DNA from 3 places in the Bradyrhizobium sp. USDA 4532 genome. Region 3 is predicted to be linked to each of the others. Evidence: predicted binding sites of a transcription regulator. Region 3 holds the regulator's gene; each other region holds the start of a gene.
The links. The regulator PhoB, encoded in region 3, activates phosphate uptake and scavenging genes when phosphate is short. The targets are predictions, from matches to a motif close to TGTCATNNANCTGTCAT.

Region 1 (3,272 bases), 3.3 Mb from region 3:
CTCGGCGAAGAACTCGACCTCGACCTCGCCGAAGCGGATCTCGCCGGCGAACGGGTGATTGCGGCCGTAGCCGCGCTGCGTCGAGTAGCCGAGCGCGAGCAGGAAGCCCTCATCGCCGCGCGCCAGATTCTGCAGCCGCAAATCGCGGTCGGCCGGAAAGCTCAGCGGCTCGCGCGTGAGGTCGCCGACCGGCGTGTTGCTATCTGCCTGCGGCGAGGATTCGATCAGACCGTCACGGCCGAGAATGTCGGTCACCCGCGGCGTGGCGGCCTGCGAGGCCTCCGCGGTCGCCGGCTGCTCCGGCACAAAGCCTTCCGCGAGCTGCGGATCGAGCAGGCGATGGGTGTAGTCGAAGGTCGGCCCCAGGATCTGGCCGCCCGGAACGTCCTTGAAGGTCGAGGAGATCCGCCGCCGTACCTGCATCTCGCCGGTGTTGACCGGCTCGGTGGCGCCGAAGCGCGGCAGCGTGGCGCGGAAGGCGCGGACCAAGAAGATCGCTTCGATCATGTCGCCGCGCGCCTGCTTGATCGCGAGCGCCGCGAGCTCGCGGTCGTAGAGCGAACCTTCGGTCATCACGCGATCGACGCCGAGCGCGAGTTGCTCGGAAATCTGTGCCAGCGTCACCTCGGGCACCTCGCGGTCGCCGCGCCGCTCATGCGCGAGCAGACGATGGGCGTTCTCGATGGCGCGCTCGCCTCCCTTGACGGCTACATACATCGCTCACACTCCGCTTGCGATCAGCCGCGTGGTGCGCGGGATCGCCACAATGGCATCGTCATGGACCAGCACGACATCGATGCCGCGCGGGAACAGGGCTTCGTTGATCGCAAGCCGCTGGAACAGGTCGCGCGGCTTGAGCATCGCCTGCAGCACGGCGCTGCCGTCGATGCCGGGTCCTTTCAGCTCGAAGGCCGGGCCCTGCGACAGGCTGTCGATCTGCAGGATCAGCGTGGTCGACCGGTCAGGATATTCGCTGCTGCCGAATGCGAAGCGATCGAGCGCCGGCAGGCTCGCGGCATCGCCGACCAAAGCGAAGCTCGCGATCGAGGAATCGGTGATCACCGGCGCGCTGGCATGGAACTTCAGCCAGCGGGCAACGTCCGGCGTCGCCGACATCGCGGCGTCGAGCCAGATCGGCGTGTCGTGATCGAACAGCGTCAGCGCGATCGCGGCCGAGCCGCGCATCATGCCGGCCGGTGTTCCGACATCAGCGGCGACGCGCTGCACGCTGCCCGGGCGCGCCATCGCATCCATCACGGAACGGAAAGTCGACTGCGCCGACAGCACCTTGTCGGCAAAGCCCGCGGGCATTTCGGCAATCGTCGTCATTGCATCATCCCTCACCGCGCACCATCGTGTAGAAATCGACCCGCGTCGCCGCGGTTTCCGCTGCCTTGCGGCCGCGTTCGGCGTTCATGGCGACGCGCAGCGGCGCGATCACCTTGGCCTCCACCTCGCCGGACAACTCCGCCGACTGCACCATGGCGTCGCACAGCGCGATCATCTGCGCCTTCCGCGCGTCGCGGCCGAGCGTGTAGCCGAAGCCGACCTCGCCGGTCGCAAGCCTCACCGCCGCGCGCGACACCGTCGCCTCGCCGAGATTGAATGGCGCACCGTCGCCGCCGATCCGCCCGCGCAGCATCACAAGGCCGTTTTCCGGCTCGCGCAGGTTCTCATGCGCGGGCACCGCGATCGCGGCCAGCCTGCCTGCGATGTCCGTAGCGGCGGCGTGCGCCAGCACCGTCATCGCGGCCTTGCGCTGGGCCTGTTTGCTGTTTGGTCCGGTCGGACTCATGGTCGAACTCATGGGCAAACCTTTGGGCAACCTTGCTTGCATCAAGTTGTCTATGATACTAGACAACTTGATAGCGGAGCGCCATGACTGTTTCGTGACAAACCAAAGATTTCTGGTATCACCGCGCCATGAGCATGCAGGAAAGTTCCGGCGTCGCCTTGTGGCGGCAGGTCGCCGACGGCATCGAGCGCGGCATCGCTGACGGCCGCTTCGCCGCCGGCGAAAAGCTGCCCGGCGAGATGGAGATCGCCGAGACGTACCGGGTCAACCGGCACACCGTGAGGCGGGCACTCGCCGCATTGGCCGAGCGCGGCCTGGTGCGCGCGGAACGCGGTAGCGGCACCTATGTCGAAGCCCAGCGCCTCGCCTATCCCTTGCGCTCACGCACGCGATTTTCCGAGATCGTCGGCGCCGGCGGCCACGAGCCGCGCGGCCAGCTGATCGATGCGAGCAGCGATGTCGCCAACCGCGAGATCGCGCGCGAGCTCGGCCTGAAGATCGGTGCGCCGCTGATCCGGATCGAAGCGGTGCGGCTCGCCGACCGGACGCCGATCTGCGTCTCCACCACCTGGCTGTCGACCGAGCGGTTTCCCGATGCCGGCAGCGTGTTCGCCAACGTCCGCTCGATGACGAAGCTGCTCGGGCATTACGGCGTCAAGGACTACCACCGCGCCTCGACCCGGATCACCGCGGCGATCGTCGATGCGACCGACGCCGCACGGCTCGACCTGCCGCTGGGACGGCCGGTGCTGGTGGTCGACGCCACCGACGTCGACATGCTGGACCAGCCGCTGGTGACCAAGCGCTCGCGCTTCGCCGCCGAGCGCGTGGAGTTTCTGGTCGAGAACGGCTGACAATCCCCTTTGTAATCCGAACTAAACGGTCGAGCCCTGCAAGGCCCGATGTCTTGTTACACACGCCCAGGCCAGTATGAACGTTGGTCGTCGTCAGGTGCCCGATATTGCCTCGCTGCGCAACCACGGCTCATCCATGAGCCGATCGAGCACCCCAGGTAAAAGCGCGGTACGATCCACTGCCCTCCAGCGCGAGATCGACCAGCACGGTATCGCGCACTTGGCCCGCGCGTGTTTGCGGCTCCTTCAAGGACATGGCGGGCTCCGACTGGCGTGCGGCCACGTCGCGGCCGGCGAACGATAGACAAAGCGGCCATCAGCTCCTGCCGGGAAGCGGTTGCGGGAGTGGTTGCGGACGCTGGATTCCTGGCCGCCCAGGTCTCGGAGGCCGAGTGACCGGGCGGTGGCCTGGCCGTCGCCATCCGTGCCATCCCGCCGGACCACCCCAACCCATGCCGCGCCTTGAACCAAAACCACACCGATACCAACCGCCGCCGCGCCATCCCCTGCTGTACCAACAGTAGCGGTGGCCCCTCCAGGTGAATTGGACAGTTTCCGCGAGACGAAGCTCGTCGGCGGCCTGGCGCAGACCCAGCGGCGCAATGAGGCCGGCCTGCGAACGA
Region 2 (3,272 bases), 6.6 Mb from region 3:
TCGCGAAGGGCGAGAGCATGGAGACCTCCGTGCGCAACGCCAAGGCCTGGATCACGCAGGCGATCGCCGAAGCCGATCGCTTCGCCGTCGGCCACGGCCATGGGCCGGTGCATCACTTCCACAAGTATTATTGAAGCGTCGTTCAATCGTAGCTTTGTAGCCCGGATGGAGCGCAGCGTAATCCGGGATCGGTCGATCCGCACAGAGAGTGGTCCCGGATTGCGCTGCGCTTCATCCGGGCTTCTGTAACGGGCCTTGGTTAGTCAATCCCTTTTCGCGTCATCCACTCGCCGGGCACTTGCTTCTGTACGGGATCGGCGCGAAGGCCGTCGCCTGATGGGGTGCATTGAGGAGCCGGCCGGCCAATCTACGGATTGCGTGGTCGTGAGCCACTTCCCGGATGGCGGCCTGACCGGATCCATCGTCCCAGCGGAGGGACTTCGCTCGGGGAGAGCCTGGTGTCGTGGCCCGCCCGGAACCGATTGCTGCTCCTGGCTAGATGGCCTTGGTCATCGGGTTGAACGGTTTGGTGTCGGCGAGCATGCGATGCAGGATCACGGCGAGCTTGCGAGCCAGCGCTACCTTGGCCTTGCGCATGCCTGCGCGCCGGGCGATCCGCATCGCCCAGCTCTTCAATGCCGAGCAATTCTTGACCGGCTTGGTCAGCATGACGTGAGCTGCCTGGTAGAGTGCCTCGCGCACGGAGGCATCCCCGATCTTGCTGATGCGGCCGGTGTAGTCGGTCTCACCGGACTGGTACTTCTTCGGGGTGAGCCCAAAGTGGGCTCCCGTGGCCTTCGAGGAGCGGAAGCGCTTCGGGTCGTCGATCGCCGCGGCATAGGTGAGCGCCACGATCGGACCAACGGACGGCGTTGTCATCAGGAGCTTGGCGGATGGATGCGTCCTGGCGAGCTTCTGGGTGTGCTTGTCCAGGCTCTTGAACTCCCGCAGCAGCACCGCATGGGCTTGGAGCAGCGCCGCCGCGACCAACTCCAGTCCGGGATGGCCGGTCACGAACTCGCGGATGCGTCCGGCGAACGTGCGCTCGGTGGTCGCACCGACCTTCAGGCCAAAACCGCGAAGTATGCCGCGCAGGCTGTTCTCGACATCGCGAAGCTTGGATTGCAGCAGCTTGCGCGCCGTCAGGATGGCGCGGGTCTCCTGCGCCGCGACCGACTTGCAGTGCACCGGCCGGAACCAGCCGAGCCGCATCAACTGCGCGATCCGGCGGGCATCGTTGCGGTCCGTCTTCACCGGCATCGACTTGAAGGCTTCGCGAACGTGCCGCGTTTCCAGCAGCTCGACCGCAAGCCCTGCGTCTCGCAGACCCGCATACAGCCATTGCGACAAGGGGCCTGCCTCCAGCCCGATCCGTTCCAGTACCAGACCCAGCGACCGGAACCAGGCGATCAGCGCCGCCGGCTCGCTCGCAACCTTCGTCTCGCGCAAAATCTTGCCTGTCCCATCGACAAGGCAAACGCTCGAGCATTCCAAAGACACGTCAATTCCTGCATAGTGGTACATGGTCGTCCCTTAATGATGCTTGGAGCGGGCTTGCCCGACTCCGTTGAACACCATCAGTTTGAGGGACGACCGCCTTCCAACCAACAGGCCGCTCGCGAGCGCGCTTCCAAATTGCGCCGTAGCGAGCGGGCGGCCGGCCCGTTACCCCATCTACGCACCGCGCGTTGTTCCATCGCGCTGTGCAGGCAACACAACGCCTCTTCCCCACAGCCGCGACCGCCGATGTCGCCAGATTGTCGCACGCTGCTGTTATCCGCAGAGAAGCGGCGTACTGCTGATTCTCGTTAACTGTTTGTGGGGCCTTGGGTCGCGGGGATCGTCATCGCCTTGTCACAGGAATCTGTTAGGTGCACAGGCATGGGAAGTGACTCCTTGAGTGAAGAAAGTCCCGAGCGGCACTTTCGCACTTTGTTTATCTCCGATGTCCATCTCGGAGCCCGCGGTTCGCAAGCCGACCGCCTGCTCGACTTCCTCCGTTCTCACGATGCCGACACGATCTACCTCGTTGGTGATATCGTCGACGGCTGGGCGCTGAAGTCGAACTGGTACTGGCCGCAGACCCACAACGATTTCGTGCAGAAGATGCTGCGCAAGGCGCGCAAGGGCGCCAAGGTGATCTACGTCCCGGGCAACCACGACGAGTTCCTGCGCAAATATTACGGCACGCATTTCGGCGGCATCGACGTGGTGGAGAACACCGTTCACACCGGCGCTGACGGCAAGCGCTACCTCGTGATCCACGGCGACATTTTCGATCTCGTGGTGCAGAACGCGCGCTGGCTCGCCCATCTCGGCGACAAGGCCTACGATTTCGCGATCCAGATGAATCGCTTCGTCAACTTCTTCCGCAAGATGTTCGGCGTGCCGTACTGGTCGCTGTCGCAATGGGCCAAGCTGAAGGTCAAGAAGGCGGTGAACTATATCGGCGCGTTCGAGGCGACGCTCGCCGGCGAGGCGCGGCGCCACGGCTGCGACGGCGTGATCTGCGGCCACATCCACTACGCGACGATTCATGACGAGCACGGCATCCGCTACATGAATTGCGGCGACTGGGTGGAGAGCTGCACCGCGCTCGCCGAGCATGAGGACGGCCATTTCGAGATCATCACCTGGACCGACCCGGTGCGCCGGATCGCGCCGGTTCCGCGAGTGACGGCACGCGCTGCATGACGCATATCCTGGTCGCGACCGATGCGTGGCATCCCCAGGTCAACGGGGTTGTCCGCACGCTGACCATGATGGCACAGGCGGCGAAATCGCTCGGCGTCGAGGTGAGCTTCCTGACGCCGGACGAGTTCCGCACCATCGCGATGCCGAGCTATCGCGATCTCCGGCTGGCGCTGCCCTACCGGGCCAAGGTCGCAAGTCTGATCGAGGCGGCGAGGCCCGACAGCATCCATATCGCGACCGAGGGCCCGATCGGGCTTGCGGTGCGCCGCTATTGCCGCAAGCGCGGCCTGCCGTTCACGACGAGCTTCCATACCCGCTTCCCCGAATACGTCTCGGCGCGGACGCCTGTCCCGGAAGCCTGGGTGTGGCGCGCATTGCGCTGGTTCCACCGGCCGAGCCGGGCGGTGATGGCGGCGACCCCGGCGCTGGCGGCCGAGTTGCGTCAGCGCGGCTTCCGCAACGTGGTGCTGTGGTCGCGCGGCGTCGATACCTCACTGTTCCATCCGCGCGACGTCGATCTCTGCCTGCCGCAGCCGGTCCATCTCAGCGTCGGCCGGGTGGCGGTGGAGAAGAATCTC
Region 3 (3,272 bases):
CGAAACCATGATCCCCGGGATCATGGTTGAGGGAGACAAGCGATGGCTTCTGAACATACCGCCAAGGCATTCGACAGCGACCTGCAGGAGTTGACTCGCCTGGTCGCCGAGATGGGCGGCCTGGTCGAACGGATGATTACCGAGTCGGTCGACGCGCTGATCCGTCGCGACGTCGCGCTCGGCAAGCGCGTGGTCGCCGCCGACATCGAGATCGACAATCTGCAGCGCAACATCGAAGAGCGGGCGGTGCTGACGATCGCCCGCCGCCAGCCGATGGCGATCGATCTGCGTGAGATCGTCAGCGCGATGCGCGTCGCCACCGACCTCGAGCGGATCGGCGACCTCGCCAAGAACATGGGCAAGCGCGTCGCGGCGCTGGAGAGCGATTTCCAGCCGCTGAAGCTGATCCGCGGCCTCGAGCACATGACCGACCTCGTGCTGTCGCAGGTCAAGTCGGTGCTCGACGCCTATGCCGCGCACGACCTGCCGGCGGCGATGAACGTCTGGAAGGGCGACGAGGAGGTCGATGCGATCTGCACCTCGCTGTTCCGCGAACTGCTCACCTACATGATGGAAGATCCGCGCAACATCTCGTTCTGCATCCATCTGATGTTCTGCGCCAAGAACATCGAGCGGATCGGCGATCACGCCACCAATATCGCCGAGACCGTGTTCTACATGATCGAGGGCCAGCAGATCACCGACAAGCGCCCGAAGGGCGACATGACCACTTTTGCCACCACGGTGCCGGGCAACTGAGGCATGATCGGCAAGCACGGAACCGGCAAGAGCGAAACTGGATGATCCTCGCGACAAATCGTTTCCGCGGGGACTATGCTCAAGGAAGTAAGCGTTTCGGTTTGCGTCTGGGCAACGGATCACCACAGAGAAAGAACTTAAACCGATGAGCGCACGCATTCTGGTAGTCGAAGACGAGGAAGCGCTGACGACGCTGTTGCGCTACAATCTCGATGCGGAAGGCTACGATGTCGAGACGGTGGGGCGCGGCGACGATGCGGATACAAGGCTGAAGGAGCGCGTTCCCGACCTCGTGGTGCTGGACTGGATGCTGCCGGGCCTGTCCGGCATCGAACTGTGCCGCCGCCTGCGGGCGCGGCCCGAGACCAAGCAGCTTCCGATCATCATGCTGACCGCGCGCGGCGAGGAAAGCGAGCGCGTGCGCGGGCTTGCCACCGGCGCGGACGATTACATCGTCAAGCCGTTCTCGGTGCCGGAGCTGCTGGCGCGGGTGAAGGGCCTGTTGCGCCGCGCCAGCCCGGAGCGGCTTGCGACCGTGCTGACCTACGGCGACATCGAGCTCGACCGCGAGAAGCGCCGCGTGGCGCGCTCGGGCCGTCCGATCGATCTCGGGCCGACCGAGTATCGCCTGCTCGAATTCTTCCTTGAGCATCCCGGCCGCGTGTTCAGCCGCGAGCAATTGCTCGACAGCGTCTGGGGCCGCGACATCTACATCGATGAGCGCACCGTCGACGTGCATATCGGCCGCCTGCGCAAGCTGCTCAATCCGGGCCGCGAGCAGGATCCGATCCGCACTGTGCGCGGCGCCGGCTACGCGCTCGACGACCGCTTTGCCAAGGCCGAGCCGCAGCCGTAACGGCCATGCGGCATTCATAAACCGCAACACGGCGTCGTCCCGGCGAAACCCGGGACCCATACGCTGCGGCCAGCGCAATCGGCACGCGGCCAGACGGCTTTCTAACAACACCCATTCGTGGTTATGGGTCCCGGCCTGCGCCGGGACGACGCTGGTGATATAGCCGGGCTGGGTCACACAAAAAAATCCCCGCTTTCGCGGGGATTTGTCTTTGAGGTCTTCCGTCGTTTTCCCGAGTGCTCACTTGATCTGCGGTTTCGCCGACGGCCGGCGGCGATCGGCGGCGGGCTGGTAGGCGACGCGCGAGTGATGCGCGCAATAGGGCAGGCCGCCGAGCGCTTTGCCGCCGCAGAAGAAGAATTCCGGGCTCGAGGGATCGCCGACCGGCCAGTGACAGGTGGCCTCGTTGAGCTCGAGCAGCGACAGCCGCTGGCTCATCGGCACCACATTGTCGTAGGAGATCGGATCGGGCTCCATCTCGGCCTCGAAGGCGTGCGCCAGCGCGGTGTTGCCGCGCGAGACCGGGCGCGCCACCCGCATCATGTGCTGGGCGGGGCGGGCCTTGCGCTGCCGCGGCGCGGCCGTGGAGGGTGCCTTGGCGCGGCCGGAGAGGCCGAGCCGATGCACTTTGCCGATCACGGCGTTTCGCGTCACATTGCCAAGTTCCGCCGCGATCTGGCTGGCCGACAGGCCGGACTCCCAGAGCTTCTTCAGCTGCTCGACGCGATCGTCGGACCAGGTCAATACAGTCATCGCATTCTTCCCTTCGCGTAGCGCCGGCCAATCATTGGAGCGGCGCTGCGAGCCAATCTGGACAAATATCCCTGCGGCCAGAATCCCTTAGCCCTCGCCGGGCACGGTGTTGCGCCCGAACGTTTACGCGAGACACAAAGGCTACTTAGAGGGTCCAGTACCGCCGCACGAGATGTCGTACCCGACAGGCCAAACGCTACAATATGGCGTGACTCTGGCGCAAGAGTCCGCGGTCGTGCGTCCACATGTTCCCACACAGTTAAGCATCGCGATGAGGCTTTTCCACCGCACCGGAATGCTCCGGATTGCGCTCGTTTCGCATTGCAGGAAGGCCACTTCGTGGCGATTGACACTTACCGACCGCAGCATAGAATGCCCGCCACGTGCCGCCCGCAAAGGCGGCCGTTTTGTTTTCCGAAGCTGGCCGTTGCTGCGCTGGCGTCAAGGCGCGCGGCAATTGTCGGCTTAAAAACCGTCAGTGATCGTCATGACCAACGCTGCCACGTCGCATCTGCTCCCCGTCTTCGCCAGGGTCGATCTCGGTTTCGAGCGCGGTGAGGGCGCCTGGCTGATCGCAACCAACGGCGACCGCTATCTCGATTTCACCTCGGGCGTCGCGGTCAACGCGCTCGGGCACGCGCATCCGCATCTCGTCAAGGCGCTGCAGGAACAGGCGACCAAGCTCTGGCACATGTCGAACCTGTTCAAGAGCCCGGACGGCGAGGTGCTTGCCGCGCGGCTGTGCGAGCAGAGCTTTGCCGACTTCGTGTTCTTCTGCAATTCCGGCGCGGAAGCGATGGAGGGCGTGATCAAGCTGGTCCGCCACTATCACTTCTCCAAGGGCCATGGCGAGCGCTACCGCATCATCACCTTCGAGGGCGCCTTCCACGGCCGCACGCTGGGC

Region 1: a site for PhoB is predicted at 1,879-1,895, ahead of phnF (phosphonate metabolism transcriptional regulator PhnF). Genes of this name have one in related genera too.
Region 2: a site for PhoB is predicted at 1,842-1,858, ahead of J2R76_RS01100 (UDP-2,3-diacylglucosamine diphosphatase). Genes of this name have one in related genera too.

Annotation. Positions count from the first base shown of each region.
Region 1 is NZ_JALJZN010000001.1:3,486,517-3,489,788, forward strand. It holds gene J2R76_RS16475 (carbon-phosphorus lyase complex subunit PhnI) at 1-717, opposite strand, end outside; gene phnH (phosphonate C-P lyase system protein PhnH) at 721-1,329, opposite strand; gene phnG (phosphonate C-P lyase system protein PhnG) at 1,334-1,795, opposite strand; gene phnF (phosphonate metabolism transcriptional regulator PhnF) at 1,924-2,649, shown strand; partial or broken gene J2R76_RS16495 (patatin-like phospholipase family protein) at 2,746-2,905, opposite strand.
Region 2 is NZ_JALJZN010000001.1:252,342-255,613, forward strand. It holds gene thiD (bifunctional hydroxymethylpyrimidine kinase/phosphomethylpyrimidine kinase) at 1-134, shown strand, start outside; gene J2R76_RS01095 (IS110 family transposase) at 496-1,524, opposite strand; gene J2R76_RS01100 (UDP-2,3-diacylglucosamine diphosphatase) at 1,882-2,694, shown strand; gene J2R76_RS01105 (glycosyltransferase family 1 protein) at 2,691-3,272, shown strand, end outside.
Region 3 is NZ_JALJZN010000001.1:6,822,391-6,825,662, forward strand. It holds gene phoU (phosphate signaling complex protein PhoU) at 43-759, shown strand; gene phoB (phosphate regulon transcriptional regulator PhoB) at 905-1,615, shown strand; gene J2R76_RS31360 (GcrA family cell cycle regulator) at 1,856-2,368, opposite strand; gene J2R76_RS31365 (aspartate aminotransferase family protein) at 2,856-3,272, shown strand, end outside.